DNA from 3 places in the Nonomuraea sp. CA-143628 genome. Region 1 is predicted to be linked to each of the others. Evidence: riboswitches for the same ligand, from Rfam matches in the RefSeq annotation. Region 1 holds a riboswitch; each other region holds the start of a gene.
What was found. A riboswitch is a leader RNA that binds a small molecule or an ion and turns the genes downstream of it on or off. The one in region 1 is predicted to bind cyclic di-AMP.
Positions count from the first base shown of each region.

Region 1 (9,459 bases):
CGCCTGAGGTGGCACGGTCCCCTGGCGCGGCGCCCTCGCCTGAGGTGGCGGGCTCGCTTGATGCGTCGTCGTCAGGCGGCATGTCGTCGGTGCCCTGCAGATCGTCCATCCGCGTTCCCCTTACGCAAGCTGGTCCCGCACGTAGTCGCGCCACCGTGCCGTCAGCGTCCCTGCCGAGAGCCCGAGTCTGGTGAGCCCCCGGTCGATGCCACCCGTCTGGGCATCACGGTAGAGCCTCACCAGAGTCCCCTCACCGAACCGCTCGGCGATGAAGCGACACGCCAGCCACGCCTCCTGGTACGCCCGTGCCAGGCGTGCGGGCTCCCGGCTGGACGGTGCGAATGCCGCAGGCCCTGGCAATTCGCCCGGCAAGTGCCCGGCCCGCACCTCGGCGGCCAACTCGGCGGCGGCCACCCGGACCGGCAACCCCGCGTCCCGGTAGCCCACGTAGTCGGCGAACCCCTCATAGAGCCACACCGGCAACCGCTTCGTCCCGGCCGCGACGTGAGTGAGCTCGTGCGCGAGCACGACGTCCCGGCCGGTGGGGGTCAGCCGGGCGAAATTCTCGGGCACCACGACCACTCTCCCGCCATCGGCCACCGCCGCCAGCCCGTCGACACTCCCCACCCCGGCCACCCGAGCAGCCTCGGCCGCCGAGCCGGGCACGAGCAGCACGGGTTGTACGGGGCGGCCGAGCACGGCGGAGACCCGCGACCCGGCGGCATCGGCCCGGCGCGCCAGATCCCGAAGCGACTCTGGCGCCGCATGCCGGCCGACGACAACCGAACGCACACCTCGTACGACCTCGGAGCCGTTCCCCCAGAGTCCCCGCGCCTCCGCCGGAAGCTCGCGATCACCGGCCGCCGGGTTGTGGACGGTCGCGGACTGATCGGGGCTGCCGGAGGGAAGATCGCGATCCGTCGCGGACTGATCAGGGCTGCCCGATGGCAGGCCGCGAACCGTCGCAGACTGATCGGGCCCACCGGACGGCAGGTCACGAACCGCTGCCGAGAGGCCGTCCGTCCCCGGAGACCGGTCCGGGGCGGCGCTGGCCGAGGCGAGGGCCAGGAGCAGCACCCCCACCCCCAAGACTCGGCGGCTCACCTGCACGGACACGTTCCCCGATCGTAGTCGCCCCGCGCCGCGGACCGGCCGTCGCGGAGAGACCCGGCGCTCCTCGTCCCGGAAAGGCCGGGAAGGTCGTCGCGGGAGAGACCTGGCTCCTCGTCGCAGAAAGCGTCAGCTCGTCGTCGCGGCAGACCCGGCTCCTCGTCGCAGAAAGCATCGGCTCGTCGTCGCGGAAAGGCCCGGGACACGCGAAGGTCCCGTCCCAGTTGGGACGGGACCTTCGTGACGGTCTTGCAGGCCGGACTTACAGGCCGGGACGCACCGCGCCCACGAACGACGACTTGCGCCATCCGCTGAGCTTCTCGACGCGCACCGTCGAACCCGTCCTCGGCGAATGGACCATCTTGCCGTTGCCGACATACATGCCCACATGGCCGAGCCCATGGAAGAACATCAGGTCACCTGGCTTCAGATTCTTCCAGGAGACCTTCTTCTTGATGCGAGCGAACTGGCTGTTCGTCACGCGCGGGATCTTGACGCCGGCCTTCTTCCAGGCGTACTGGACGAGACCGGAGCAGTCGAAGGAACCAGGTCCTGTGGCCCCGTAACTGTACGGGTCACCGATCTGGTCCTTGGCCACGGCTACGGCCGTACGGGCCTTCACCTTTTGCCGAGCGACCGCTGTCTGCTGCGCGACCTTCTTCACGGACCTGACGGCTTTCGCCGCCGTATTAGTCCCGGAAACTTCGGCCGCATCACGCGTTGTCGCCGCCTGCGCCGTCGGGGCAGGGAGGACCAAACCTCCGGCCGTCACGGTCATCGTGAGCGCTGCGCCACTCAGGGCAATGCGGGACAGACGGGGGTTACTGGGGGAGGTAGACAGGATTTCTCCTTGGGACTTCCACGAACGCCTACCGGGTTAGCTGACGGATTCGGGCCTGGAAGTCGCCCTACGGCGCAATACGCGCCGATTCACCCCTGATCCCGGGAGCGGGATCGCTGGGTCCCCGGCTCCGTGCCTCCTGGCTGCACGGACTCGGCAGGCCACCGCCACGTAATGACATATGGAAAGGCGGTGACCTAACGGATTTCTTATTTGTCCACATCGGGGACCCGATGGAGAGTCGCGACGCCATGGCTTGTTCGCCGCGACGCCAGAAGCTACGCCCTTGAGTAACGAGCTGGCAAAGCCGTCATGGGGCTGTCAGGATCACTCAGAGGTGTCAGTAAAGTCCCCAACCGCAGCTGGAGCGCCGGGTTATGTTATTCAAATGTGACCCTTCTCACACTTGACGACACTGTGATCTGTCAGGTCCCTTTTGTCACTCTTGTCACACTGGTCCCGCTAACAACACGCCGCAGGGCCCGTGATCGTGTCGCGACCGCGCGGATGTGGGCGTCGCGAAGGTCGCCGCCGGGCCGAGATCAGTGATTGTCGTCACCCGCTGAAGGCGTTCGAGCAGCGCTCAGCCGACCCGGCCAGCGGCATCGGCCTGCGCGCCGAGGTCCGGTGACCAGCGAATCGGGGTCAGTTGAACAGCCGGTCGGATTCCGCCGAACAAGCGACCGGAGCCCGCCGAACAGCCGGTCAAAGCCCGCTGACCACCGGGCCGAGTTCGTTGACCACCAGACGGGTCGTCAACCAGCCGACCGGGGCCCATGGACCCCCCGGCCGGGATCCGTTGACCACCGGCCGAGGTCCGTTCGCCACCCGGCAGAGGTCCGTTGGCCAGCAAGCGGGTGAGTCCACATGGACCGCCAAGCGTCCATCAGCGGACCATCCGGTCCATGGCCACCTGAAACCACGGACCGGGTCAAGAGGGCGCACGTAACGGCGCCCAGCGCGCTCCACCGGAGGAGCGTTCCCCTGGACAGAGCCAAGCCACGCACGGCGGGTGGGGCTCACCGTGCTTGCCGTAAAGAAAATCAGTGGCTCTTCATCCAGAAGAAGCTACGGACGGATTGCTCCGACCAGCGTGCCGCCATAGGAGGACAGCGTGACCACCTTGACCACGTCGCCGGTCTGGGGGGCGTGCACGATCTGCCCGTTGCCCGCATAAATGCTGACATGCCCAAGCCCTGAGCTGAAGATCAGGTCGCCGGGCTGCAGGTCCTTCAGATCCACCTTGCGGGCCGATCCCCAGGCCCACTGCTGCCACGTGGTGCGGGGCAGCGACACGCCCCCAGCGCGCCACGACGCCTGCGTGAGGCCCGAGCAGTCCCAGCCGCCCGGTCCCGTGCCGCCGAACACGTACGGCTTGCCCACCTGCGCGTAAGCGAACCTGAGCACCGCCGCCGCGTTGCCGGAGGCCGAGCCCGTGTACTTGATGCCGGTGCTGTTGGGGTCACCGGTCTTGTAGGCGCCGAGCTTCTCCAGCAGCTTCTTCTGCTTCACGATCAGCTTGCGGACCTCCGAGCGCTCCTTCTCGACCCCGTCGCGCTCCTTGTCGGCCGCCTGCAGCGCCGCCTCGGCCTTGTCGCGTTCGTCCTTGAGCCCGCGGTTCTCGCGGTCGAAGGCCGCCAGCCGCGCCACCTTCTCCGACGACAGCTCCCCCGCGAGCGCCATGCTGCCCAGCAGGCCCGTGGGATCCGGCTGGCCGATCATCGTGGGCCAGGAGGTGGCGTCGGGGCCACGCGTGTAGGTGTCGACGGCCATGTCGATGACCTGGGCGCGCAGTGTGGCAACCGTTTCAAGCTTGCGCTTGTAGCTGGCGTTCAGTTTGCCGTACTCGCCTTGGGCCGCCTTGTACTTCTCGGTCGCCGTGTTGTAGCGGTCGACGACCTTGTCGGCCTGATCGTTCAGCTTTTTAAGCTTGGCTTTCGCCTGTTTGATCGTGGGCTTCGGCGCGGCCAGTGCCTCGCTTGTGGGGAAAAGCAGCAGCCCGATCGCGAGTCCCGCGGCCAGTGGCGCCCGGCCAAACCTCACAGTGTCGCCTCCAGGGGAATATATCTGGGGCGAAATGGTACAGAAGTGGCGGGTGTGCTTTCACCCCCACAACCGATTCGTAATCTACGCGCGGCCCAGCCTGCGCAGCAGCAGAGCCGACGGAACCGGTCTGGCTCCCATGCGCCGGACGGACTCGGCCACCTCACGGTCGGAGGAGACCACCGCCATGGCCCGGCCGGGCGGCTCGGCGCGGACGAGCTGGCGGATCAGGTCGTCGGCGATCTCGCCGGGCGCGCTGAAGAGCACCCGCACGCCGCGCGGCGCCACCACCTGGACGGGCGCGTTGAGCTCGGCGCCGTCGAAGACCACGGTCACCTCGACCCTGGTCTGCGCGACCAGCCCGCCGAGGCCGGTCATCAGCCGGTTGCGCTGGTCGGCCAGGGTCAGCGTGCCGTAGCCGGTCTTGGTCACGTTGTAGCCGTCGATGATCAGGTGCACCTGCGGCAGCGCGAGCAGCTGGTCGAGCAGCTGCGGGTCGTCGTCGGCCAGCGCGCGGGCGGGCACGCCCCTGACGCCGGGGCGCTCGCCCGTGAGCGCGGCCACCGAGTCGGCGGGCCTGCTGATCATGGTGGGCAGGGCCAGCTCCCTGCGCAGCCCGGCGGAGGCGTCCTGGAGCGCGTCGAGCAGCACCCTGACGCGGGCGTCCTCGATGCTCCTGCCCTCACGCGCGGCCCGGCGCGAGGCCTCGAGCTGTTTCTCCACGTCGGCCAGCCGCTCGCGGAGCCGGCGCAGCTCGGACTCGCCCGCGCTGCCCGCGGCCGTGGCGGCGGACTTGGCGTCGTCGGCCGCGTGCTCCATCTCCTCGGCGCGGCGCACGGCCGCCTTGCTCCGCTCGCGGGCCTCGTGGAGCTTGCGGCGCAGGTCGGAGTTCTCGGCGCGGGCCGCCCTGAGCTGCTCGCGCAGCCGGTCGGACTCGTCCTTGGCGGCGCTCTTCTGGGCGGCGAGCTGCTCGCGCAGCCGGGTCACCACCTCCTCGCGCTCGGTCCCCTCGGCCGCGACCGCCGACTGCTCGAGATCGACCCGGGCGGCCTCGACCATGTCCGCCCAGCCGACCGGCCGCGTCAGATAGGCCGCGGCGGCCACCAGCACGGGGTCGGCGGCGGGTGGCACGTTGCCCTCGACCAGCGAGGCGACGAGCTCGGGCCATCCGGCGGCCACCGACTCGGCGACCACCTCGCGGAACTCTTTGTCGTTCTCCAGCTGGGCGGCGATGGGCGCGCTGCCCAGTTTGGCGCGCTTGCGCGGGTCGAACTTGGCGATGCCGCGCAGCGGCGGCGGAACCGTGGCAGCGGGCATGGACCCGAGGACCTGCGCCGCCAGATCGACGACGTTGAGTCTCACCTGCTCGGGAAGCGGGCGAGACAGACCTTCACCCGCTGAACTCATCCCAGGGTCCCTTCGTGACATGCCCTTTCAGACAAGGGTACGGCTGTCGTGTACCTGTCCGTAACGGCAGGTCGGATATGGACAAGCGCTTGCTAGGGGTATACGACTGGGCCGGGACCCGCGTTCACCCGGTGTTCATCCAGGAGGCCCACCGTGACGGACGAGATGCGCACCTCCACCCGTGACCTGGAGGAACTGCACGATCGGCTGGGAATCTGGCTCAGCGGGCGAGTTGACCGGCCGGTGACGGTGTCCGAGCTGTCGAGGCCGATGGAAAACGGCATGTCCAGCGAAACGCTCTTCTTCACCGCGTCCTGGCCCGGAGAGCGCGTCCGATGCGTGGCCAGGATGGCGCCCGCCCAGGAAGCGGTGCCCGTCTTCCCCTTCTACGATCTGCGGGCCCAGTTCGAGATCATGCGCTCGGCCAGGGAGAAAGCTGGAATTCCAGCGCCCAGGGCCCTCTGGTTCGAGCCCGACCCTGGTCCGCTGGGCACGCCCTTTTTCATCATGGAACGGGAGGATGGTGACGTACCGCCCGACGTGCTGCCGTACACGTTCGAGGGCTGGATGCTCGACGCGGCGCCGCGTGATCGGCGCCGGCTGCAGGACGCGACGGTGGCGATCGTGGCCGCGCTGCACGACGCGCCGTTCACCGAGCGGGACCTGGCCGTACTCCCGGAGGGCGGGCTGCGCCGCCACGTGGACGGGCAGCGCGCCTATTACGAGTGGGCGCACGGCGGGATGCGGATCCCGCTGCTGGAGCGGGGCTTCGACTGGCTGGAGGCGCACTGGCCGCGCGACCCTGGACCCGACGTGCTCTGCTGGGGCGACGCCCGCATCGGGAACGTGATGTATCGCGACTTCAGGCCGGTGGCGGTGTTCGACTGGGAGATGGCCGCGGTGGGGCCGCGCGAGCTCGATCTGGCGTGGATGATCTTCCTGCACCGTTTCTTCCAGGACATTACGGAGGCCATCGGCATGCCCGGAATTCCCGACTTCATGCGACGCGACGACGTTTGCGGGAAATATCGGGAGCTGACGGGTTATCAGGTGCGGGACATGGAGTTCTACGAGATGTACGCGGCGCTGCGGCACGGGGCCATCATGGCCAGGGTGTGGCAGCGCCGGATCTACTTCGGCGAGCAGCCCATGCCGGACGACCCCGACGACCTGGTGCTGCACCGGGCCACGATCGAGCGGATGCTCAAAGGCTGGCGTCGTACACCGTGAGCGCGATCTGCACCCGGTTGTTGAGGTCCAACTTGGTGAGGATCCGCGAGACGTGCGCCTTGACCGTGGCCACGCTCATGTAGAGCTCGCGGCCGATGGCGGCGTTCGACTTCCCCTGGCCGACGGCCAGCGCCACGTCGCGCTCGCGCTCGCTGAGCTTGGCCAGCAGGTCACGGGCCCTGTCCGTACGCCGGCCCGCGCCGCCGCCGTCCTCGGAGACGTGCGTGATGAGCTGGCGGGTCACCGCGGGCGACAGGATCGGCTCGCCGGCCGCCACCTTCCGGATCGCCTCGACCAGCTCGCGCGGCGGGATGTCCTTCAGCAGGAACCCCGCCGCCCCCGCGCGCAGCGCCCGCACCACCTGGGCGTCGGCATGGAAGGTGGTCAGCACCACCACCTCGGGCGGCGACGCGGCCGCGCGCAGCGCCTCCGTCGCGGTGAGCCCGTCGACGTCGGGCATCCGGATGTCCATCAGCACCACGTCGGGCCGGTGCGCGGCGATCAGCGGCGGCACCTCGGAGCCGTCGCCCGCCTCGGCCACGATCTCGATGTCGCCCGTCCCGCCCAGGATCATCGACAGTCCGGCGCGCACCAGGGCGTCGTCGTCGACGATCAGCACGCGGATCGGCGCGGTCATGCGTCCTCCAGGGAAGTCTCCACCGGCCAAGGTAACCAGGCGCGCACCAGGAAGTCGCCTTCGCGGGTCGCGCCGTGTTCGAGCCGGCCGCCCGCAAGCTGGGCCCGCTCGGTCAGGCCGATGAGCCCCGCTCCCGCTCCGGGGATGCGGGTGATCTGCCGTACCCGGAGCGGATTGCGGACCTCCGCCGTCAGACCCGTGCCCGGACCGCCGGCGACGGTGACCGTCACGGGAGCGCCGCTCGCGTGCTTGCGCGCGTTCGTGAGCGCCTCCTGAACGATGCGGTACACGTTGCGGCCCAGCCCCTCCGGCGCGTCATCACCGGCGTCGAGGGCGAAGTCCACCTCCATGCCCGCCTCATGGCACTCCTCGATCAGCGGGTGCAGGTCGGCCAGCGTGGGCTGCGGGCGGTCGGGGACGGGGTCGCCGGCCGGAGGCGCCGAGTGGCGCAGCACGCCGATCACATCGCGCAGGTCCTGCAGCGCGTGGTGGGCGCTGCTCCTGATCGCCCCGGCGGCCCTGGCGATCTCCTCGGCGGGCGCGTCCGGCCGGAACTCCAGCGCTCCCGCGTGCAGGCTGAGCATGGAGATGCGGTGCGCGAGCACGTCGTGCATCTCCCTGGCGATCCGCTCGCGTTCGAGCCGCTTGGCCTCCTCCGCCGCGATGTCGGCGCGCTGCGTGAGCGACCAGACGAGCTGCCGCCTGGCCCGGACCACGATGCCCCAGGCGAACACCGTCAGCCCGATGGCCGCCCCGATGATCGCCGGTCCCAGCACGCCCAGCTCCGCGTCGGGCCTGAGGATGGAGAACGGGATCAGCGTCACGAGCCCGAGCAGTACGAGCGGGCCGGAGATCTTGAACGGCCGGTGCACCGCCACGGTGAACATGGCGACGACCGCGGCCCCGCCCACCAGCGACAGATAGATCGACAGCACATTGGTCACCAGCGCCAGCCCGACCGGCCACCTGCGGCGCAGCCACACCGCCGCGCACGCCAGCGCGCCGACCACCTGCTCGATCGCCACCACGGGCGTCGGCTGCCCCTCCAGGTCCGGGATGCTCAGCAGGGCCAGCCCGCAGGCGACCAGGAACATCAGGACGTCGACGATCCAGTCGCGGGTCGAGCGGCGCACCGGACGCCGCTCGTCGCCGTCCCCCAGCAGGACTGAGGGCAGCAGCCACCTGTATTCCGTCACGTTCCACGAGGTTAGAGCGTCTTCGATTCCCTGTGTTTACCTAAGCAAAACGAACATCGGCGTAGCCTCGTCGCACCTGGCCGAGGCCGGGCAGTGATCCGGTGGAAGCCGAAGCCGCGTCCGTCCGGCGAGCCGGGCGGACCGTGGTTGGAGAGCCGCGTTGTCGGGGCCTGACTGCGCACTCCTGGAGGGAGCGCGCCTCTTGGGCCACCGCCCCGCCGGACGCTTTCCCGTTGATGCGGACACCAACGGGGGCGGGGACCGAGCGCTCAGTCAGGCACCCGGCTGTGACAGAAAATTACCTCACGATTACCAACCGTCGCAACCGATCAAGCCAGAGAAATCCAACAACAGTTCTGACTGAAACCACCGGCTCGCATAGCGAGTGACGACAGTTCATACCCTGCCCGGGCCCAAGAACAGCGACCAAAGTCGATGGTCGCCGAGACCTACGGCCGACGCGGCGGGCATCGCGGGCGCGGAAGGCTGGATGGCATGAAGGTGATATTGGACGTGTTGGGCTGGCTGCTGGTGGCGCAGGGCGTCGGCGGCGTGGTCAACACCCTGCTGGGCTGGTGGCGGTGGGCCCACGACCTGCTGCTGGTCAACATCCTGCCGTTCCTCCACGGCCGCGAGATCTTCGCCGCCATCGTGATCGGCGTGCTCGGGCTGGTGCTGCTCTCGGCCTCGGCGTCCATGGGCAAGCCGGCGAGCCGGACGTGAGCACGACGCGACCAGGCGAGCCGGACGTGAGCACGACGCGACCAGGCGAGCCGGACGTGAGTACGACGACGCTGCGTCCGCCGCGCAACCAGGCCGACAGACGGGCCATCTCCTGGTGGACGGTCCAGGCGATGATCCTGGCCGTGCCGGTGGCCGCCGCCGCGGTGGCGGCCTACTGGCTGTTCACCGACCGGTCCGGCTGGCTGGGGATCGTGACGGCCGTCTTCGCGGCGGGCTGCCTGCTGCTGGCGGTGGCCGCGCCACGCGCGTAC
Region 1 covers NZ_CP192072.1:8,802,887-8,812,345, forward strand. Annotated here, with positions in the region: gene ACQP2T_RS40050 (M48 family metalloprotease) at 1-109, opposite strand, end outside; gene ACQP2T_RS40055 (hypothetical protein) at 121-1,116, opposite strand; gene ACQP2T_RS40060 (C40 family peptidase) at 1,373-1,774, opposite strand; cyclic di-AMP (ydaO/yuaA leader) riboswitch at 1,962-2,120, opposite strand; gene ACQP2T_RS40065 (C40 family peptidase) at 3,020-3,994, opposite strand; gene ACQP2T_RS40070 (NYN domain-containing protein) at 4,079-5,401, opposite strand; gene ACQP2T_RS40075 (phosphotransferase family protein) at 5,555-6,631, shown strand; gene ACQP2T_RS40080 (response regulator) at 6,606-7,268, opposite strand; gene ACQP2T_RS40085 (sensor histidine kinase) at 7,265-8,464, opposite strand; gene ACQP2T_RS40090 (hypothetical protein) at 8,960-9,187, shown strand; gene ACQP2T_RS40095 (PH domain-containing protein) at 9,244-9,459, shown strand, end outside.

Region 2 (9,459 bases), 740 kb from region 1:
CCGGGAACCGGCACCCGCAGCGCCCATTCGATGGCCTCTTCCCGGGACTTGACCTGGATCAGCCAGAACCCGGCGATGAGCTCCTTGGCCTCGGCGAACGGCCCGTCGAGCACCGTCGCCTTGCCATCCTTGGTGTAGGCGATCTGCGCACCGTGGGAGCTGGGGTACAGCCCTTCGGCGGCCAGCAGCACCCCCGCCTTGGCCAGGCTCTCGTTGTAGGCGCCCATCGCGTCGACGAGCTCCCGGCTGGGCAGTTCGCCGGCCTCGGTCGCCTCGTTCGCCTTCCCTACGATCATGAACTTCACGATCCGCCTCCTTCACTCTCACGAACGCGTCGAACGGTCAGACCCCGAATCGACACGTGAGCAGAGGAAGAGTAGTACGCGGCGCGGATCGACGACGCCCGTCTGGTGGGGCTGTCCCTCCCGACTTGTGGGATCCAACGCCGATCTCCCCGCGAAGACGTGGCGTCGCGGGGAGATCGGCCGGATGGGGGCCCGGTTTTGCGTCAGATGTGCTCGGCGGGGTTCGCCGGGAGGTAGAAGTTCCAACTGCCGTGTCCCTCGTGGGCACCGCCTGCGGGGCAGTGTCCGTTGTCGGGGCGGCCATTCCACCAAAGGGTGTAGCACTTGTTGCAGAAGCGCCAGTTGTCCTGCTGCGTCGTCGGTGACATGTCCCCTCCTCAGTATCGAGAACCGGCTCGCTGTCCGGCCACCGTCAGTGTCTGAGGTGACGGCAGGCCCGTGACATCCCCAAACTTGGGGGGTTGCGGTCTGATGGGCAGATAAGGCAGCCATGCGCTGTTCAGCCCAACGTGATGGGCTTTTCGGCAAGACGCTGGTACGGGAGCGTAAGACGCCGACGAGCGCGCATCCGGAAGGACGCGCGCTCGTCGGCAGGAGAGCCCTCGATCAGGAAGTCGTCAGGCGCCGTAGCTCGGGTAGCCGTAGCCGACCACCTGGGACGTCTGCCGGACGCGCTGCTGGACGCTGCCGTTGCCGGTGTTGCCCTCGATCGTGGAGATCGTGCCGTCGTGGTTGTCCTTGACGACGAAGCCGACGTGCTCGATGTCGTCCAGGCTCTTGCTGCCGCCCCACGAGAAGAACACCACGGCGCCCGGCTTCGGGGTCGTGCCCCAGTGGTTGTTGCGGGCGAACCACTTCGCGTGCTCGACCGTGTAGGCGTCCCAGCCGATCATGCTGCGCGCGCCGGACTGGTCGCCGACCCACGAGACGAACATCGAGCACCAGGCGGCGTTCAGGTAGTCCGCCCGGGTGCCGCCGTCGCGCCTGAGGGTCTCCAGGGCGCGCGGGGAGTTCATGTACCACTTCTGGAACTTGGTGCCGCCGCCATAGGCGTTCTCAGTGGTGCCGACCTGGGCCTTGGCCAGTGCCAGAACCCGCGAGACCGTGGCCTTGGCCTTGAGCTCGCTCTCCGGGTGGCTCTTCGCGGCGGCGGCGTGTGCCGGAGCCGCGGCAGCGTGGGTGGCGGTGGTGTCAGCGTGGGCGGCGGACTGGCCGGCGAAAACGGCGGCCGCGACGCTCACGCCGAGGACGGCGTGAGCGAAGGTCGACTTGGTGCCACGAAAAAGATGGGACTTGGCCATCGAGGGGGTAACTCCTTGCTTCCATGCCGCTTACCGGGTTAGCTGACGGGTTCGGACGTGGAAGCTGTCCTACGGCACGTGACGTGCCGATACACCCCAAAGGACGGTGGGTCCCCGGTTCCGCGCGAGGCGGATTCAGCGGTCACAGGACGGTCCTGTGATGCCTTTGTGCGATGGTCTGGCAACGAACGGACAAACCGGACGTATGCCTCATATGACCACAAAGGTAATGCAAGTGGCAAGGGTCTTACAAATGGATAAACCCCCAGCTAGGAGAGTTGCCCCCTCGCGTCGGCCAGAAGCCCCATCATGGCAAGGCTTTCGTCAAGTGGCATGATCGCGGATTCGGTCCTGCCTTCGGTCATGGCGTCCCGTACCTCGCGCACCTCGCCGGCGTATCCGTTGTCCGCCGGATCGAGCACGAGCTCCTCGGTCTCCATCGACGGCCCGCTCAGCACGACCCGCTCCGGCGCCCAGAACGGCGCCTTGATGTGGGCGCGCATGTCGGTGCCCACCACGAGGGCGTCGTTCGCGTACGGGCCCAGCAGCGAGCACTCCACCAGAGCCCGCCTGCCGTCCGGATAGACCAGCAACCCGCCCGCCTCCGCGTCCACCCCCGAGGGCGCCAGCGAGCCCGTGACGTGCATCCGTGAGGGCATCCCGAGGAACAGCTGCGCCAGCCCGAACGAGTAGACGCCCAGGTCGAGCAGCGCCCCGCCGCCCAGCTCCGGCGCCCACAGCCGGTGCGCGGGGTCGTACGGGGCCTTGAAGCCGAACGACGCCTGGACCGAGCGGATCTCCCCGAACCGGGGATCGGCGGCCACCCGCTGGATGAGCGGATTGAACCGGGTCCACATGGCTTCCATCAGGAACACCCCGGCCTCGCGCGCGAGGCGGACCATCCGCTCGGCGTCGGCGACGGACGCGGCGAGCGGCTTCTCGCACAGCACCGCCTTGCCCGCCGCGATCGCCGCCTCGGCGACCTCCAGGTGCTGGGCGTGCGGGGTCGCCACGTAGACGGCGTCGACGCCGGGGTCGGCGCACAGCTCCGCGTACGAGCCGTACGCCGACTCGGCGCCCAGTTCCGAGGCCAGCGCCCGCGCGCGGCCGAGGTCGCGCGAACCTACGGCGGCCACCCGCATCCCTGGCTCAGCGGCGATGACCGCCCCGACCCTTGCGGCGATGACACCCGTGGCCGCGATACCCCATGAGAGATCCTTCATGAGGAAAGATCGTAGGGAATCACCCCATCCAGGCGAAAGTGTCCGGGTTGGGGCCGATGCGGCCGTTCTCCTGGTTCAGCGCGCCGATGGCCGCCATGTCCTCGGTGTCGAGGACAAAGTCGAACACCTCGAAGTTCTCCTTGATCCGCGCCGGCGTGACCGATTTGGGGATCACCACGTTGCCGAGCTGGATGTGCCAGCGCAGCACGATCTGCGCAGGCGTCCTGGCGTGCTTCTCCGACAGCACGGCGAGCGCCGGGTCGCCGAGCAGGCCCTTGCCCTGCCCCAGCGGGCTCCACGCCTCCGTGAGGATGCCGTTGTCCTCGTGGAACTGCCGCATCCGCCGTTGCTGGAAGTGCGGGTGCAGCTCGATCTGATTGATGGCCGGAGTGATGTCCGCCTCGTCGATCACCCGGGTGAGTGTCTCGGGGGTGAAATTGGACACACCGATCGCCTTCGCCCGGCCTTGACGGTAGATCTTCTCCAGGCCGCGCCACGCCTGGAGGTACTTGTCCTGCGACGGGACCGGCCAGTGGATCAGGTACAGGTCCACGTAGTCGAGCCCGAGCCGCGACAGGCTCTCGTCGAACGCCTCCTCCGCCCGACCGTGGTTGTTGTTGAAGAGCTTGGTGGTGACGAACAGCTTCTCGCGCGGGATCCCCGAGGCGCGTACGGCCCGGCCGACGCCCTCCTCGTTCCCGTACGCGCCGGCCGTGTCGATGTGTCGGTAACCGACCTCCAGAGCGGTCGTCACGACCTGTTCTGCCTCGTCGTTCGGCACCTGCCAGACGCCGAACCCGAGCTGCGGCACCTGCACGCCGTCGCTGTTGAGTAGTAGGGAGTTCATAGGTCCCATTGTTCATGTCCCGTTTCTGGCGGCTTAAGGCGGCCGGGCTAGCTTGAAGCGGTCGTGATCGGGCTATCACCCCGCGGGGGTAACAGAGTGGGCAAACAGGCGTCGGCCTGGGTGGAGTCCCCGCTTCAGATGCTGTGCGCCATAGAGGCGCACCGCGCTGGGCTGCTCGGGCCTGCCACGGTCGTCGTGCCGCGTGCCGGGCTGCGAGCGCTCAAGGCCACCCGCCGGGAGCTGTCCGGCCTGGCTCTGCCCGAGGGGCTGGAGCTGGCCGAGCCGCGCGAGCGCATGCCGCGCTCCCCGCACGCCGTCGGCGACGCCTTCTCCGGCCGGGTTCAGCTGCGCTGGCTCGTCTCCCATCCGGGCCGCATCGTGATCGTCGATGACGGGCTGGCCACGCTCCGGTTGCTGTCTCTCCTGGCCGAAGGGCCGTACAAACCGCTGTTGCGGGCGCGGGCCCACCCGGGAAAGCTGCGCGCGGCCCTGGGGCTGGCGGCGGCGATCAGGCTGCGCGCGAGCCGGGTGTCGGTCTTCACCGCGCTGCCGGTGACCGACGAGCTGGCGGCGGCCGTCCGCGCGGCGGGCGTCGACCTGGTCCGCCACGACTTCGGCTGGCTGCGCGAGCAGCCGCTGAGCGGGCCGGGCCCGGCCGAGCGGACCGTCGTGCTCGGCACCTCCCTGGTCAGGAACGGGCTGGTCCACCGGGACCGCTACCTGAGCTGGCTGATGGAGCGGGCCGCCGAGGAGCCGCTGGCCTACTTCCCGCATCGCCGCGAGGACCCCGCCGACGTGGCGGTCATCCGCGAGCGGCCCGAGATCACCGTGCACGACGCCGGCGTGCCGGCCGAGCTGACGCTGCGCGGCCTCGACCCCGCCCAGCGGGTGCTCAGCCTGCCGTCCACCGCGATCACCTCGCTGCGTGTGCTGCTCGGCCCGCGCGGCGTCGCTGTCGAGGCGGTGGACGTGCCGGACGACTGGTGGACCAGCAGGGCGGCCCCCGACCTGCGTTCCCACCTGACCGGAGTCGCCGGATGATCGGCTTATCCCGCCGCTGACGTGAGTCGCCGGGTGACCGGCTCATCCCGCGGCTGACCGGCTGCTCCGTACGTGACTGGAACGGCCGGTCAAGACCGGCGTTCAACCCATACGACCGGGCGTCTGCCCGTATTTGACTGGAGTGACCACTTGAGAGTGCTGGCCGTGGCCGACTCCGACTCGTACCTGAAGTGGGCGGCCTGCCTGCTCGACGACCTGCCATCCGGCTGCGAGACGGACCTCGCGGTGGTGCGCACGCCCATCGCGCCCTCGCCGGAGCAGATCGCCGCCGCCGTGGGCGGGCGTCCCGCGCCGCCGCTGATGCCGGCGCGGGCGGTGCGGCGTCTGGCCGAGCGGACGCGGCCGGACGCGATCATCGTGGCCTGTACGGGTCCGGTCGTGGACGTGCTGGTGGCCGAGGCGTTCGCCGGGCTGCGGCCGCGGCCGGTGTTCGTGACCGGGCTGCCGGGCATCTCGGTGCCCGCGACGGAGAAGGCGTGGCTGTTCCGCAGCGGGTGCGACCTGTTCGTGGTGCACAGCGAGCGGGAGGTGGCCGAGTTCGGCGGGATCGCCGCCCAGCTCGGTGGGGGAGGGGCGGTCGGGCTGGCCCGGCTGCCGTTCCTGCGCCCGCGGGCCGTGCGCGGCGGCGGGAACCGGGTGGTCTTCGCCACCCAGGCCAAGGTGCCGCGTGAGCGCGAGGATCGCGAACGCATCCTGCTGTCCCTGGCCGAGCTGGCCGCCCGCCGCCCGGACCTGGACGTGGTGGTGAAGCTACGCGCCCTGGAGGACGAGCGGCAGACGCACAACGAGCGCTTCCACTACCAGCGGCTCTGGCGCGAGCTCGGCGAGCCGGGGCGGGTGGCGTTCGAGGCGGGCTCGATGCACGACCAGCTGGCCCAGGCGGCCGGGTTCGTGACCGTCAGCTCGACGGCGGCGCTGGAGGCCATCGCGCAGGACGTGCCGCTGCTGGTGCTGAGCGACTTCGGTGTGAGCGCGGAGATGATCAACCTGGTGTTCGAGGACAGCGGGCTGCTGGGCACGCTCGACGAGCTGGTCGGCGGCGGCTTCCGCGCCGCCGACGCCGGGTGGTGCGCGGCCAACTACTTCCACCCGGTGGAGCGCAACGACTGGGCCGGGCTGCTGGGCGGCCTGGTGGCCCACGGCCCGCGGGTCCCGGCCAGGTCGCTGCTCGACGGGCCGGAGCACGCCGCCGCCCGCCGCCGGGCCAGGATGCGTCTGGACGTGCCGCCCACCATGCTGCGCGTCGGTTACCGGGCCAAGCGGCGGATGCGCCGGTATCTGCGTTCACTCTCCTGAACAGGCGGAGCCCCCCGAGGGCGCCGCCTGTTCAGATCGCTGAGCGGATCTTGCGGCGCAGCCGCGTCAGCGCCGTGGGCTTGGCCGTCAGCCCGAGCGTCTCCAGGCGCTTGCGCTTGAAGTAGCGCGGGTCGAAGTCGAAGTCCACCGGCCGCAGCTCCGGATAGGTCTCGGCCTGCATGCAGTAACCCACGGCCCGCACCAGCTCCCGCAGGTAGCCGCGCGGCGCCGGCTCGATCGTGCCGTCCGCCGACATACGGGGCAGCAGCGCGTCGACGATCGTGACGGGCACCCGGTTGCTGTTCTCGTACGGGGCCAGCCGCTCCAGCACCAGATCGGTCCCGTACGAGGCCACCGGCAGCCCGAAATAGCGCCCGGCCGTGATCAGGCCGGTCGAGAAGCAGCCCACGACCAGCTCGGGCCGCAGCGCCGAGAAGCACACCTCGGCCGGGACGCTCTCCCCGGCGACCAGCAGCCGCACGTCCAGCGGCTCGGCGGCGGCCCTGAGCAGTTGCGCGTGCCTGCGCCCGGCCGCCGGGTGCGGCTTGAACACGACGGTCGAGTAGCCCCGGGCGACCAGGCCGCGCAGCATCGTCTCGTGCAGCGCCGCCTCCTCCTCCGGCGTGACGATCTCCAGCGCGGACAGGTACTGCCCGAGGATCATCGCCTGCCCGGCCAGCATGTCGGGCGCGGTCGTCGCCACCTGCCGGACCACCGCCAGGAACGCCTCGTCCGGCAGGATCTCGGCCGGCACGCCGTACTCGCTGAGCAGGAGCGGCTCCAGCCCCGGCACGAGGTCCAGGTGCAGCAGGCGGGTGATGCGGCGGAAGATCTCGGCGGGCAGCGGGTCGCGGGTCGGGCCGTAGCTCATCAGGCCGTCGGAGTAGACGGTGATCAGGCAGTCGCGCACCAGCCCGGCGATCGTCCGGGCGGGCGGCACCGCGATCGACTCCAGCACCAGCTCGGCCGCGTCGTCGAGCCCCAGCTGGGCGCGGATCAGCCGCTCCATCATCGGCACCTCGATGACGCGGGCCTTCCAGTCCGACGGGTGCAGCGGCGCGATCAGGTCGTTCCACGAGTGGATCTCGTCGAAGCGGGAGCGCAGCACCGCGAAGCCCGGCGTCCGGTCGAGGGGGACGGTCACCTCGGGGATCGCCGCGTTGTTGGACACGATGAGGACCCGGCGCCCCTCGGCGAAGCGGCCGTCGTCGATCCCGGCCGCCAGCGACATCGCCCCGAACAGCGTCGAGGCGTAGAAGACGGTCGTCATGAGTCCTCCCGTTCGCGGCGGGGCCGCACGTGGGGGTTCGGGGGGAGGTCGGGCAGCAGGGCCCGCAGGGCGGCCTCGCGTTCCACGGACATCCGCGACACCACGTCCGCCACCAGGCCGGCGGGCAGTGTGCGCACCATCTCCGCGCCCCGCTCCTCGAACCGGGCGCGCAGCTGCGGGGTGAAGCGGTCGGCGATCTCCAGGTGGTGGGCGAGCAGCGCGCAGAAGTTGCGTACGGCCTTGGGCAGGAACTCCTCCTCGAGATCCTTGAACACCAGCTCGAAGGCGTCGAAGAAGTGCAACTGCCGCTCGTCGCCCACCCGCGTGAGCGACCCCGACACCATCCGCCGGTAGAACACCCCGGCCAGGGAGACCACCGCGAACGAGGCCGCCTCCCTGTGCAGCCGCCAGATCCACGGCCGGTCCTCGGCGGTGTGCAGCGAGCCGGGGAAGTGCAGCAGGTCGTGCAGCGAGCGCCGGTAGATCCCGGCCCAGGCGTAGGGGTAGTCGACCATGGTCCGCACGTTCGCGGGCAGGATCGCGTCCCGAGGGTTGAGCACCACGCCCCGCCGCGCCAGCGGAGCGCGGTGCACGACCCGCTTACGTCCCTCGACCTGTACGTGGTCGGCGCGGACGAAGTCGCAGCCGAGCCCTTCGATGGCCTCGACGAGCCGGGCCAGGTAGCCGGGGGCGAGCCAGTCGTCGCCGTCCATGAACGTGACGTACCGGCCCGAGGCGGCCGCCAGCCCGGTGTTGCGCGCGTCGGCGAGTCCGACCGGCGCCGGATTGCGCAGGACGGACAGGCCGGGCAGGTCGGCGCGGAAGTCCTCGGCGATGGCGCCGGTGGCGTCCGCCGACCCGTCGTCCACGACGATGAACTCGAAGTCGCGCCGGGCGTTGCGGCAGAGCGAGGAGAGCGCGTCGGCGATGAAACGCTCGCCGTCACGCACGGGCACGATGACGGACAGAGTGGTCAAGATCGCGCTCGTCAGACGGTGACGCGGCGCAGGCGGGCCTTGGGGGCCTCCTCACCGGGGAAGACGCGCTTGACGCCGTCGCCCATGGCCTGCTCGATGATCCGGATGTCGCGCACCAGGTGCTCCAGACCCGACGGCTCCAGCGACGCGGCGTGGTCGGAGCCCCACATGGTCCGGTCGAGGGTGATGTGCCGCTCCACGCAGACCGCGCCGAGCGTCACCGCGGCCAGCGAGATCTGCAGGCCGCGCTCGTGCCCGGAGTAGCCGACGGGCACGCCGTAGCGCTCCTTGAGGGTGGTGATCGTGCGCAGGTTCGCCTCCTCCGGCGGGAGGGGGTAGGTGGAGGTGGCGTGCATCATGATCAGGTTGTCGGTGCCGAGGATCTCGACGGCCCGGTCGATCTCGGAGAGCGTGGACATGCCGGTCGACAGCATCAGCGGCTTGCCCGTCGCCGCGAGGGCGCGCAGCAGCTCGTGGTCGGCGACGCTGGCCGAGGCGATCTTGTGCGCCACGACGTCCATCTCCTCCAGGAAGTCGATGGAGGGCACGTCCCACGGCGAGGCGAACCAGTGCAGGCCGCGCTCGTCGCAGTACTTGGCGATCTGGCGGTACTCGTCGTAACCGAACTCGGTCCGCTCCTTGTACTCCAGGTAGGTCATCTCGCCCCAGGGCGTCTGCCTGATCTGCCCCTTCTGCGCCTCGGGCACGCAGATGGCCGGGGTGCGCTTCTGGAACTTCACCGCCTGGCAGCCCGCGTCGGCCGCCACGTCGATGAGCCGGCGGGCCAGGTCGAGGTCGCCGTTGTGGTTGATGCCGATCTCGCCGATGACGTAGACGGGCTCACCGTCGCCGACCAGCACCTCGCCGACCGACACCGGGCCGAACCTGGGCCGCTGCTTGGTCTCGGGCTCAGGCTCCGCGGGCCGGGCCGCCACGACGCGGTCGCACAGCTCGCGTACGGCTCCCTCGCCGCCCGGCTTGGACAGCACGACCCTGGCGGCCGCCCGGACCCGCGGGTGCGCGTCGGGCACCGCGATCGGCCAGCCCACCTCGGCCATCGGGCCCAGGTCGTTGACGTCGTTGCCCACATAGGCGACGCGGGCCGGGTCGAGGCCCTCGATCGTCAGCCAGTCCCGCAGCACGACCCGCTTCTCGGCGATGCCCTGCAGCACGGGCAC
Region 2 covers NZ_CP192072.1:8,064,290-8,073,748, reverse strand. Annotated here, with positions in the region: gene ACQP2T_RS36805 (YciI family protein) at 1-296, opposite strand, end outside; gene ACQP2T_RS36800 (hypothetical protein) at 509-673, opposite strand; gene ACQP2T_RS36795 (CHAP domain-containing protein) at 923-1,606, opposite strand; cyclic di-AMP (ydaO/yuaA leader) riboswitch at 1,619-1,757, opposite strand; gene ACQP2T_RS36790 (Gfo/Idh/MocA family protein) at 1,876-2,829, opposite strand; gene ACQP2T_RS36785 (aldo/keto reductase) at 2,849-3,676, opposite strand; gene ACQP2T_RS36780 (hypothetical protein) at 3,797-4,717, shown strand; gene ACQP2T_RS36775 (DUF6716 putative glycosyltransferase) at 4,874-6,034, shown strand; gene ACQP2T_RS36770 (polysialyltransferase family glycosyltransferase) at 6,066-7,304, opposite strand; gene ACQP2T_RS36765 (glycosyltransferase family 2 protein) at 7,301-8,281, opposite strand; gene ACQP2T_RS36760 (N-acetylneuraminate synthase family protein) at 8,293-9,459, opposite strand, start outside.
Region 2: linked by a shared signal. The riboswitch ahead of ACQP2T_RS36795 (CHAP domain-containing protein) and the one ahead of ACQP2T_RS40060 (C40 family peptidase) in region 1 are both predicted to bind cyclic di-AMP.

Region 3 (9,459 bases), 6.1 Mb from region 1:
AGCTCGCCGAGGCGGTGGGCATCCAGGGGGCGACGCTGACCCACCACCTCAACGCGATGGAGAGCGGCGGCCTGCTGACCCGTCGCCGCGACCCCGCCAACCGGCGCGTCCACGTGGTCGAGCTGACCGAGGAAGGGGAGCGGTTGTTCCATCGGCTGCGTGAGGTGGCGATGGCCTTCGACACTCGCCTGCGCGCGGGGCTCAGCGAGGAGCAGACCGCCTTGTTCGAGGAGATTCTCACCCAGCTGGCGCAGAACGTCCGGGACTAGACAGGCGGTCAGACCGGGCTCAGCCTGCGGGTTTCGGCCGATCCCTGCCGGGAAGCATGGTCCACGGCCCCCCGCCCGCGCGAGGTGGGAGACGTATGCGCATCGAGGTGACGCCCGACGGTCCCTACGTGGTGACCGGATCGGTCCCCATGGCCAGGCAGGTCATCGGCGGCGACGCGATGGGCCAGTCGACGAAGTGGGTCCAGGGCGAGGACTATCCGGTCGCGGAGTCGTACGAGCTCTGCCGCTGCGGCCGTTCGCAGAACAAGCCCTACTGCGACGGCAGCCACGAGCGGGTGCGGTTCGACGGCACGGAGACCGCCTCGCAGCGGTCATACCTGGGGCAGGCGGAGGAGCAGACCGGGCCCGAACTGGCGCTCACCGACGCGCCCGCGTTCTGTGCGTTCGCCCGCTTCTGCGATGCGGACGGGCAGGTGTGGAAGCTCCTCAAGATCCCCGGACAGGGCGAGACCGCCGCGCGACAGGCCGCGCACTGCCCGTCGGGCCGGCTCACCGCCTGGGCGTCCCGCTCGCCGCTCGAACCCGAGCTGCCGCCGTCCCGCTCGCCGTTCGAACCCGAGTTGTCGCTGTCCCGCTCGCCGATCGAGCCCGAGTTGCCGCCGTCCATCGGCATCGTCGAGGACGAGGTGGCGGGCGTGGGCGGGCCGATCTGGGTACGCGGCGGCATTCCGGTCACCTCGGCCGACGGCCAGAACTACGAGGTACGCAACCGCGTCACGCTCTGCAGGTGCGGAAACTCGAGGAACAAGCCGTTCTGCGATGGCTCGCACGTGACCATCCGCTTTACCGGCGCCTGACCCCGGTTCGACCTCACCCTCGCTTGCCGGGGCCTGACCCCGCTTCGACCCCACCTCCGCGCCATGAGGAGGATGGGTTCATCAGCTACCACCGGTTGAAGCTGGTGGTTTGCTCTCACGGTCCCGTCTGGGTGAAGGGAGGCCGGTAGCGTGTGGCTGGTTGATGGCAGCCCAGTCCGCTGCGCCGCGTGTGGCGATATTGCGGGCCGCGATGTGGTCGGCGTGCCCAGCGAGGCCACACCTGGTGCAGACGAACCGGCCCCGCGCCGGCCTGTTCGCCCGGCTGACATGCCCGCACTCCGGACACGCTTGCGAGGTGTAGGCGGGGTCGACCAACACGAAGGCGACCCCGGCACGGGCGGCCTTGTAGCGGGTGAAGGTGATCTGCTGGGCGAACGCCCAGCTGTGCAGGGTGCGCAGCTGGAACCGATGAGCCCTTACCCGGCCGCGGATGCCCTGCAGATCCTCCAGGGCGACACCACGACCGGTGCGTTCGGCTTCACGCACCACATGCTTACTGATTTGGTGGTTGAGGTCGGTCATCATCCGGTGCTCACGACCGGTCAGGCGGCGCAGCACCCGCCGCGCCGCCGACGTCCCCTTCTTCTGCAGCCGACGACGTTGCCGGTGCCGCCGCTCCCGCAGCGTGCGGACGTGGCCGTTACCGCCGACCGGGCCCGTCAGGGCAGGGCCGGGCAGCACCGCGCCGTCGCAGGTGACCGCCAGGTTCGCCACCCCTTGATCCACCCCGAGGAAGCCGCCGACCGGCTCACGCACCGCCGGCTTGGGCAGGGTGAGCGCGACCTGCAGCAGCCACACCCCGCGCCAGCAGATCACGTCGACCTCCCCCACCGGCAACGCGTCCACGACCTTGAGATCTTCTGGGCGGCCGGTGTAGGGGACGGTGACGCGGCCGCTGGGGGTCCACAGCGACACGGTCCGGGCGTCACGATTCCAGCTCATCAGCCGGGCGTCGTAGGGGACGGCGCCGTGCGGGCGGAAGATGTGCGCGCGTTTCTTGCTGGCCCGCCGGTTGGCGTAGGCGCCGGCGACCCGGGCGATCGCCCGCACGGCCGCTTGCGAGCCCAGCCCGGCCACCTGCGCACGCACCTCGTAGTAGGCCAGCCGGTGCAACTCCACCACAGTGAAGGTGCGGTGCTGCCAGGCCAGCCGGGACACGACGGTGGCCGCCTCATTGCACAACAGCACCGTCGCCGCCAAGGCGTCGGCCTGGGCTGGGGTGGGTGTGAGTCGCAGTTGCACGATCGTGGGCAGGCCGGTGCGTTTGGTGGCGGAGCGGCGGATCGCCAACGCGCACCTCCTGTAACAGTACTCTCACCCACCGCACATATTACCGAACGTGACCGAGTCTTTCCATACTGTTTTCGAGAGGAGGGGTGGCGCTTCCTCCCGGCCCTAAAGGACCGGGTCTCCGCGCCACCATTCAGATGAACACACGATCTATTGGCCAGACCCGTGTCGGCGCCATCGGGCTAGGCGCCATGCCCATGTCCGTAGCGGGGCACATGCCCGACGAAGCCCAGTCGATCAAGACCATCCACGCGGCGCTCGACGCGGGAGTCACCCTCATCGACACCGCCGACGCCTACACGCCGTCGGCCGACCAGGTGGGCCACAACGAGCGGATCGTGGCCAAGGCCCTGGCGAGCTGGAGCGGCGACACCGGCGACGTGCTCGTGGCCACCAAGGGCGGCCACACCCGGGTAGAGGGCGGCGGGTGGCAGGTCAACGGCCGGCCGGACTACCTGGCCGAGGCGTGCGAGCGCTCCTTGAAGGCGCTGGGGGTGGAGGCGATCGGGCTCTATCAGCATCACCGGCCCGACCCCGCCGTGCCGTACGAGGAGACGCTCGGCGGCCTGCGCGACCTGCTCGACGCGGGGAAGATCCTGATGGCGGGCATCTCCAACGCCAACCCGGAGCAGATCAGGCTCGCCCACGAGATCCTGGGCGGGCGACTGGCCAGTGTGCAGAACGAGTACTCGCCGAAGTTCCGGACCAGCGAGCCGGAGATCGACGTGTGCGCGGAGCTCGGGGTGGCGTTCCTGCCGTGGTCGCCGCTGGGCGGCATCAGCTCGGCGTCCGAGCTCGGCGGCAAGCACACGGCGTTCGGCACGGTGGCGGCGGCGCGGGGCGTGTCGCCGCAGCAGGTCTGCCTGGCCTGGGAGCTGGCGCGCAGCCCCGTGGTGATCCCCATCCCGGGGGCCAGCAGGCCGGAGAGCATCATCGACTCGGCCGCCGCGGCCGACCTCGTCCTCACCGATGAAGAGCTGTCCCTGCTTTCCTAGCCCTACTGCGGGTGGGCTGGGGCCGGTTGGTCGGCCGGCTCCAGCCCGCGCAGCTCGGCCAGAGTCTCGTCGGCCCAGGCGAGCGCCGAACGGCTCTGCGCGAGGCCGAGGCTGAGCGCGTACCTGCCGAACTTCGACGGGTCTTTGCACTCCAGGACGGCCAGCCGCTCCCGGCCCGCCGCCCTGATGCGCTCGACCACCGCGATGGCCGACTCCTTGTCGAGCAGCGGAAGCAGGAACGCCTGGAGAGCCACCTCGCTGCGTATCGCACCGGCCGGTTCGTGCTCGACCAGCCAGGAGCGCAGCTGCTCCGCGCCCTCGGGCGTGATCGCGTACATCTTCCGTCCGCGCGCCCCCTCCGACTCGACCGCCACCAGCCCGTCGGCGGCCATCTTCACCAGCTCCGGGTAGATCTGCGTGTGCCCGGCCTGCCAGACGTGATTGAGCGACCGCTCGAAGGATTTCGCCAGGTCGTAGCCGCTGGCCGGCCCCTTGGCGTCGAGGAGCCCGAGCAGCGCGATCCGTAGGGACATGTCGGCCAGCATAGCAATGGCTTGACATGTCAATTCTTACATGTCACTCTCCACACGTGAATACTGACATGAAGCGCAGAGGCGATGGCCTCCTGCTGGTCGCCGTGCTCGGCGGCATGTTCTTGGGAATGCTCGACCAGACGATCGTCGGTACGGCTCTGCCACGGATCATCACGGAGCTGGGCGGCGTCGATCTCTACACCTGGGTCGTCACGGCCTACCTGCTGACCTCGACCGTGACCGTGCCCCTCTATGGAAGGCTGTCGGACCAGCACGGCAGGAAGCCGCTGCTGTTGATCGGCATGTCCGTGTTCCTCCTGGGCTCGGCGTTGTGCGGGGTGGCGCAGGACATGACGCAGCTCATCCTGTTCCGCGCGTTGCAGGGCTTGGGCGCGGGCGCGCTGCTGCCGCTGTCGATCGCCCTGGTGCTCGAACTGTTCCCGCCGGAGAAGGGCGGGGCCCGGGTGCAGGGCGCGATGGGCGGGGTGATGGCGCTCAGCTACCTCGCCGGGCCGTTCCTGGGCGGGCTCTTCACCGACCACGCGAGCTGGCGCTGGGCCTTTTATGTGAACGTGCCGATCGGCCTGGTGCTGATCGCGATCATCGTGCGGCGCCTGCCGCGCCAGTCGGGGCATGGCGGCGGGCGGCCTGATTATCTGGGCATCGGGGTCTTCACGGTGGCCATCAGCGCGCTGCTCATCGGCCTGACCGAGAAGGGGCTCGACGGCCACACCTGGACCAGCGTCCCGGTGATCGGGCCGATCGTGCTGGCTCTGGTGTCGCTCGTGGTGTTCGTGGTGGTGGAGAGGCGGGCCGAGGCGCCCATCATGCCCATGCACCTGTTCCGGAACCGTACGTACACGCTGGTCAACGTGACGTCCTTCTTCACCGCCTTCTGCATGTTCGCCGGTGTGGTGTTCCTGCCGCGCTACTTCCAGGAGGCGCTCGGCGCCAGCGCCACCGAGTCGGGGCTGCGGATCTACCCGCTGACCCTGGCCATGGTGGTGGGCAGCATGGTCGTGGGCGCGCTGATCAGCCGGACGCGCGTCTACAAGCCGTGGCTGGTGGCGGCGCCGTTCCTGCTGGTCGTGGGCACGCTGCTGTGCGCCGGTCTGACGCTGGACACGCCGCCCTGGGTGCTCGTCGGGTGGATGGCGCTGATCGGCCTCGGCATGGGCCCGATGCTCTCCGGCCTGACCGTGGCCGTGCGGGACTCGGTGCCGCCCCAGTACATGGGTACGGCCTCGGCCAACCTGACCTTCTTCCGCCAGATCGGCGGCTCGGTCGCCCTGGCGCTGGCCGGCACCGCCTACACCTCTGTCATCGCCACCGAGGCGCCGCTGCACGGGCTGGCCGCCGCGCACGCCTCGGCCGCGGCCCTGGTCATCCCCTCGCTGGGTGTCGTGGGCGCCCTCGTGGCGCTGGCCGCCCTGATCGCCATGCCCGGTGCGCGGATCGACCGCGAAACCCCGCAGCCCAAGGTCGAGGCCAGTTTCGCGTCCTGAGCGCCGTCATGCGAAGCTGTCCTTGTCCCCAACACCAGGAGGTCCTCATGGCGGAAACACCGGAGCCGGAAGTCGACGAAACTCCCGAGGACGAGATGAAGCGCAAGTTCCGCGAGGCGCTGGAGCGCAAGCGTAACCAGCATGCCGACTCGAGCGCGGGTGGCAGGGGCAACGACCCTTCCAAGATTCACGGCGCTCACGGGCCCGCCGCCAGCAAGCGTTCTTTCAGGCGGAAGAGCGGCGGTTGACCTGAGCTTTTCTGGGGGTACGGCATGCCGTACCCCCTTTTTTCTTGACCCTCTAGGTAGATCTTCGCCCGTTTCATGGGCTTATGTTTGCCTTTGTCCGGTTTGCTCCCTATAGTTCATGGAGTTACCAGCCGGTGACTTTGGGGCTTCAACAGGGGAGTACCAACCGGCAGGCGCCGAATCCCGCTCGCGGGAACCGGGGAACCAAACGTTCCTTAGGGGTGAATCCGACCGCGGTCGGTAGGGCATCTCCACGTCCGAACCCGTCAGCTAACCCGGTAGGCGAGATGGAGAGGACACCTACCGCATGCGTAACCCCCGCGTCGTGCCGCCAGCCCGCGTGTTGTCGTCCGCCGACTGACCGGCGCCTTCCCCCGCTCTTCCACGCTCCGCGTAGCGCCCGTTTGGCGTTTTGCCCGGCTACGCCCATCTTTCGCGAGCGCAATCCCCTTGTTCCCGTATAAAGGACTTTGCTACTCCATGTCTGTTCGATCTGCCATGCTCACCGCCGCAGTCGTCGGTGCGATCTCCATCGGCGCAGGCACCGCCGCACACGCCGACACCGGCAGTGACAAGAAGGTCCTGCTCAAGGGCAAGACCACCGCGTCCTACTTCTGGGACGACTCCTCCGGCCGCGCCGGGGACACCGGGTTGCCGGCCAGCGGCAAGCCCATGCAGAAGGGGCTCGCCGCCAGCCCGAGCTGGCCGCTCATGACCGAGGGCTATGTCGTCTACAAGGGCAAGAAGATGCCCTTCTTCGTCGGCGACCGCGGCCCGGGTGTGCCGTCCTCCAGCGGCGTCATGCTCGACCTCGACGCCAAGACTTTCGCCGCCCTGACCGGTGGCCGCTTCAACTCCAGCACGCTGGGCGTGGACGGCAACGGTGGCGCGGGCCACATCAAGATCGACTACGTCATCACCAAGTGGGGTAGCGGCCCGGGCAAGAAGAACTACCCGCTGCCCTACTCGACCGGTTCGTACGCCGTCGTGGACCACAACCCCGCCAAGCCCCCGAAGATCGTGACCGAGGGCGACAAGCCCGCCGCGGTCAAGCCCGCTCCCGCCAAGGCTGTGCCGGTGGCCGCCAAGAAGGCCGACAAGGCTGAGGAGAAGATCGTCGAGTCGAACGCCATCGGTGGCGCCGCCGCGGCGGTCGCGCTGGCCATGTTCGGCGGCTCGACGGTCGGCCGCGAGCGGATCCGCAAGCTCGTCCGGCGCTGACGGCCGTCAGGTCCGAAGACGGTCTCGATGACGGCCGTCAGGTCTGGAGCCGACGGCCTTGATGGTCGTCGATTTCGAGGCTGACGGTCTTTGCGTCCCGGGAAACAGAATGTCATTCTGACCTCGTGACCACGCTTGCAGCCGCGAACGGCATCGAGATCGCGTACGAGTCCTTCGGCTCACCCGGCGGACGTCCCCTGCTCCTCATCATGGGGCTCGGCGCCCAGCTCATCCACTGGGACGACGAGCTCTGCGAGCTCCTGGCGGAGCAGGGCCATCACGTTGTCAGATTCGACAACCGTGATTCCGGACTTTCCACACACCTGCACGACGAGGGCGTTCCCACACTGGGGACGTCCTCTTCGTATCTGCTGGACGACATGGCCGACGACGCGGCCGGGCTGATGGACGTCCTCGGCTGGCCCGCCGCCCACGTCGTGGGCGCCTCGATGGGCGGGATGATCGCCCAGACGCTCGCCATCCGGCACCCCGAGCGGGTGCTGACCCTTACCTCGATCATGTCGACCCCTGGTCCGGACGTGGCCCCGCCCACGCCGGAGGCCAGCGCGGTGCTGCTCGCCGCGCCCCCGACCGATCGGGAGGCCGTGCTCGCCCAGTCCTTGAGGACCTGGGCGGTGATCGGCTCACCCGGCTTCGACATGGACCGGGAACGCATCCTCCGGCTGTCCGGCCAGGCCTACGACCGGTGCTTCGACCCGCCGGGCACGACCCGGCAGCTGGCCGCGATCATGGCCTCCGGTGACCGCACGGAGCGGCTCGGCACGCTGGGGATCCCCGCCCTGGTCATCCACGGCGAGGCCGACGCGCTCGTCCCGGTCGCCGCCGGCCACGCCACGGCGGCGGCGATTCCGGGCGCCACGCTGCTGACGTTCCCCGGCATGGGCCACGACCTGCCCCGGCCGCTCTGGCCTGAGATCGTCAGCGCCATCACCAAGCTCACCACGAGCTGACATACCAGGGATGGTCGGTGGCTCGTGTCCGCCGCGCCCGGACACGAGCCACCGGGTCTCTCAGACCTCCAGCTTCTCCTCGATGCCGCGTAGCTGGTGCCGGGCCAGCGCCAGATTGGCCCGTGACCGGTCCAGGGCGAGATAGAGGAAGAGCCCCTTGCCGCCGCGGCCGCTGATCGGCCGGATGATGTGATACTGGCCGCTGAGCGTGATCAGGATGTCCTCGATGGCGTCCTTGAGCCCCAGCGAGTCCATCGTGCGCAGCTTGGCCTTGACCACCTCCGTGTTCCCCGCCGCGGCGACCTGGAGATCCAGGTCCTTGGAGCCGCCGAGCGCGCCCAGCGCCATGCCGCTGCCGTGATCGACGATCACCGCGCCGAGCGAGCCGTCGATCGTCATCATCTCCTTGAGAGAGACGTCCATGCTGGCCATGCCTTCCTCCGTTCAGGCTCAGTGAATCCGTGCTGAGATGGCGGCCACGCTGGCCGCCGTCTTGCGCCCCTCCAGCCGGAGCAGCCCGAGATTGGTGCCGGGCTCAGCCAGGACTGCGAGGACGATGGTGGGGCCCGCCGCGTAGAAGGCGGCGAAGCCGGCGGTGCCGGAGATGAGCGTCTCCTCCAGTACGCCCTGACCGGTCATGATCGTCATTCGCCTGCTCAGCGCGAGCAGCGCCGCCGACAATGCGGCGACCTGCTCGCCACTGCCGTCGGCGTTGTCGCAGGCGATGCTCATGCCGTCGACCGTGCAGGCGACGCTCCCGCTGATGTCCGGAGTGCGCTCGCGCAGGAGAACCATCTCCCTGAGCACTTCTTCACGCAGCTCCACCGGTGGCCTCCTTTGCGGGCGGGGGAACCTCATGTCAGCTCCTCCAGTGCCTTCTTCAGGCGCATCAGCAGGGCCAGGTCCGTGGGGTCCGCCGTGACCGGCGGGCCGAGCGGCAGGCCGGGGGCACGGGGATCGTGCGGCGGCCGTTCACCGGTGGCTACCCGCCCCCGATGCGGCAGCGCACCCCGCCCGTCTCCGTCGCTCTCTGCCGGGCCCGCACTCGCGGTCCCCGCCGCGCGCTCACTGGCGCTCCCCGCCCTGTGCTCACCGGCGGTCTTCGCCGCGCTCTCTTCCGGGGCTCGCGACGTGCCGCGCGTGGCGGCGCCCTTGAGCGGGCCGTCTGGGGCGTGCGTGGTCGTGGTCGTCTCCACGGGCGGTGCCAGCAGACCGGCCGCCGCCATCCTCCGTACGGCCAGCAGCACCGAATAGCCGGACCTGCCGATCCGCTTGGCCAGGTCGAGCGGTGTCGCCTCGGCCCCCGCCCCGGTGACGACCTCCCACTGGACCGAGTCCAGAGTCACCCCGCTGCCCGGCAGACACGGCGCCGGCCGTACCGGTGCGGTGTCCAGCTGGGCGGACGGCCAGATCTGCGCGAGATAGGCGCGGCGGCGCGCGCACTCCCGCATCAGGCCCGCCACGTCGAAGAACCACTGGCCGCCCAGCCAGTGCTGCTCGCCCGGCCGGAACTTCGGCCGCGACCCGCCGGCCGGCAGCAGGAAGAACGCGGCGTCCAGGACGGCCCCGAGCACGCAGTACTGCAGCT
Region 3 covers NZ_CP192072.1:2,679,436-2,688,894, forward strand. Annotated here, with positions in the region: gene ACQP2T_RS12575 (MarR family winged helix-turn-helix transcriptional regulator) at 1-269, shown strand, start outside; gene ACQP2T_RS12580 (CDGSH iron-sulfur domain-containing protein) at 365-1,087, shown strand; gene ACQP2T_RS12585 (RNA-guided endonuclease InsQ/TnpB family protein) at 1,169-2,398, opposite strand; gene ACQP2T_RS12590 (aldo/keto reductase) at 2,590-3,393, shown strand; gene ACQP2T_RS12595 (PadR family transcriptional regulator) at 3,396-3,926, opposite strand; gene ACQP2T_RS12600 (MDR family MFS transporter) at 3,983-5,431, shown strand; gene ACQP2T_RS12605 (DUF5302 domain-containing protein) at 5,479-5,679, shown strand; cyclic di-AMP (ydaO/yuaA leader) riboswitch at 5,844-5,979, shown strand; gene ACQP2T_RS12610 (hypothetical protein) at 6,160-6,900, shown strand; gene ACQP2T_RS12615 (alpha/beta fold hydrolase) at 7,026-7,871, shown strand; gene ACQP2T_RS12620 (hypothetical protein) at 7,932-8,303, opposite strand; gene ACQP2T_RS12625 (roadblock/LC7 domain-containing protein) at 8,322-8,696, opposite strand; gene ACQP2T_RS12630 (hypothetical protein) at 8,726-9,459, opposite strand, start outside.
Region 3: linked by a shared signal. The riboswitch ahead of ACQP2T_RS12610 (hypothetical protein) and the one ahead of ACQP2T_RS40060 (C40 family peptidase) in region 1 are both predicted to bind cyclic di-AMP.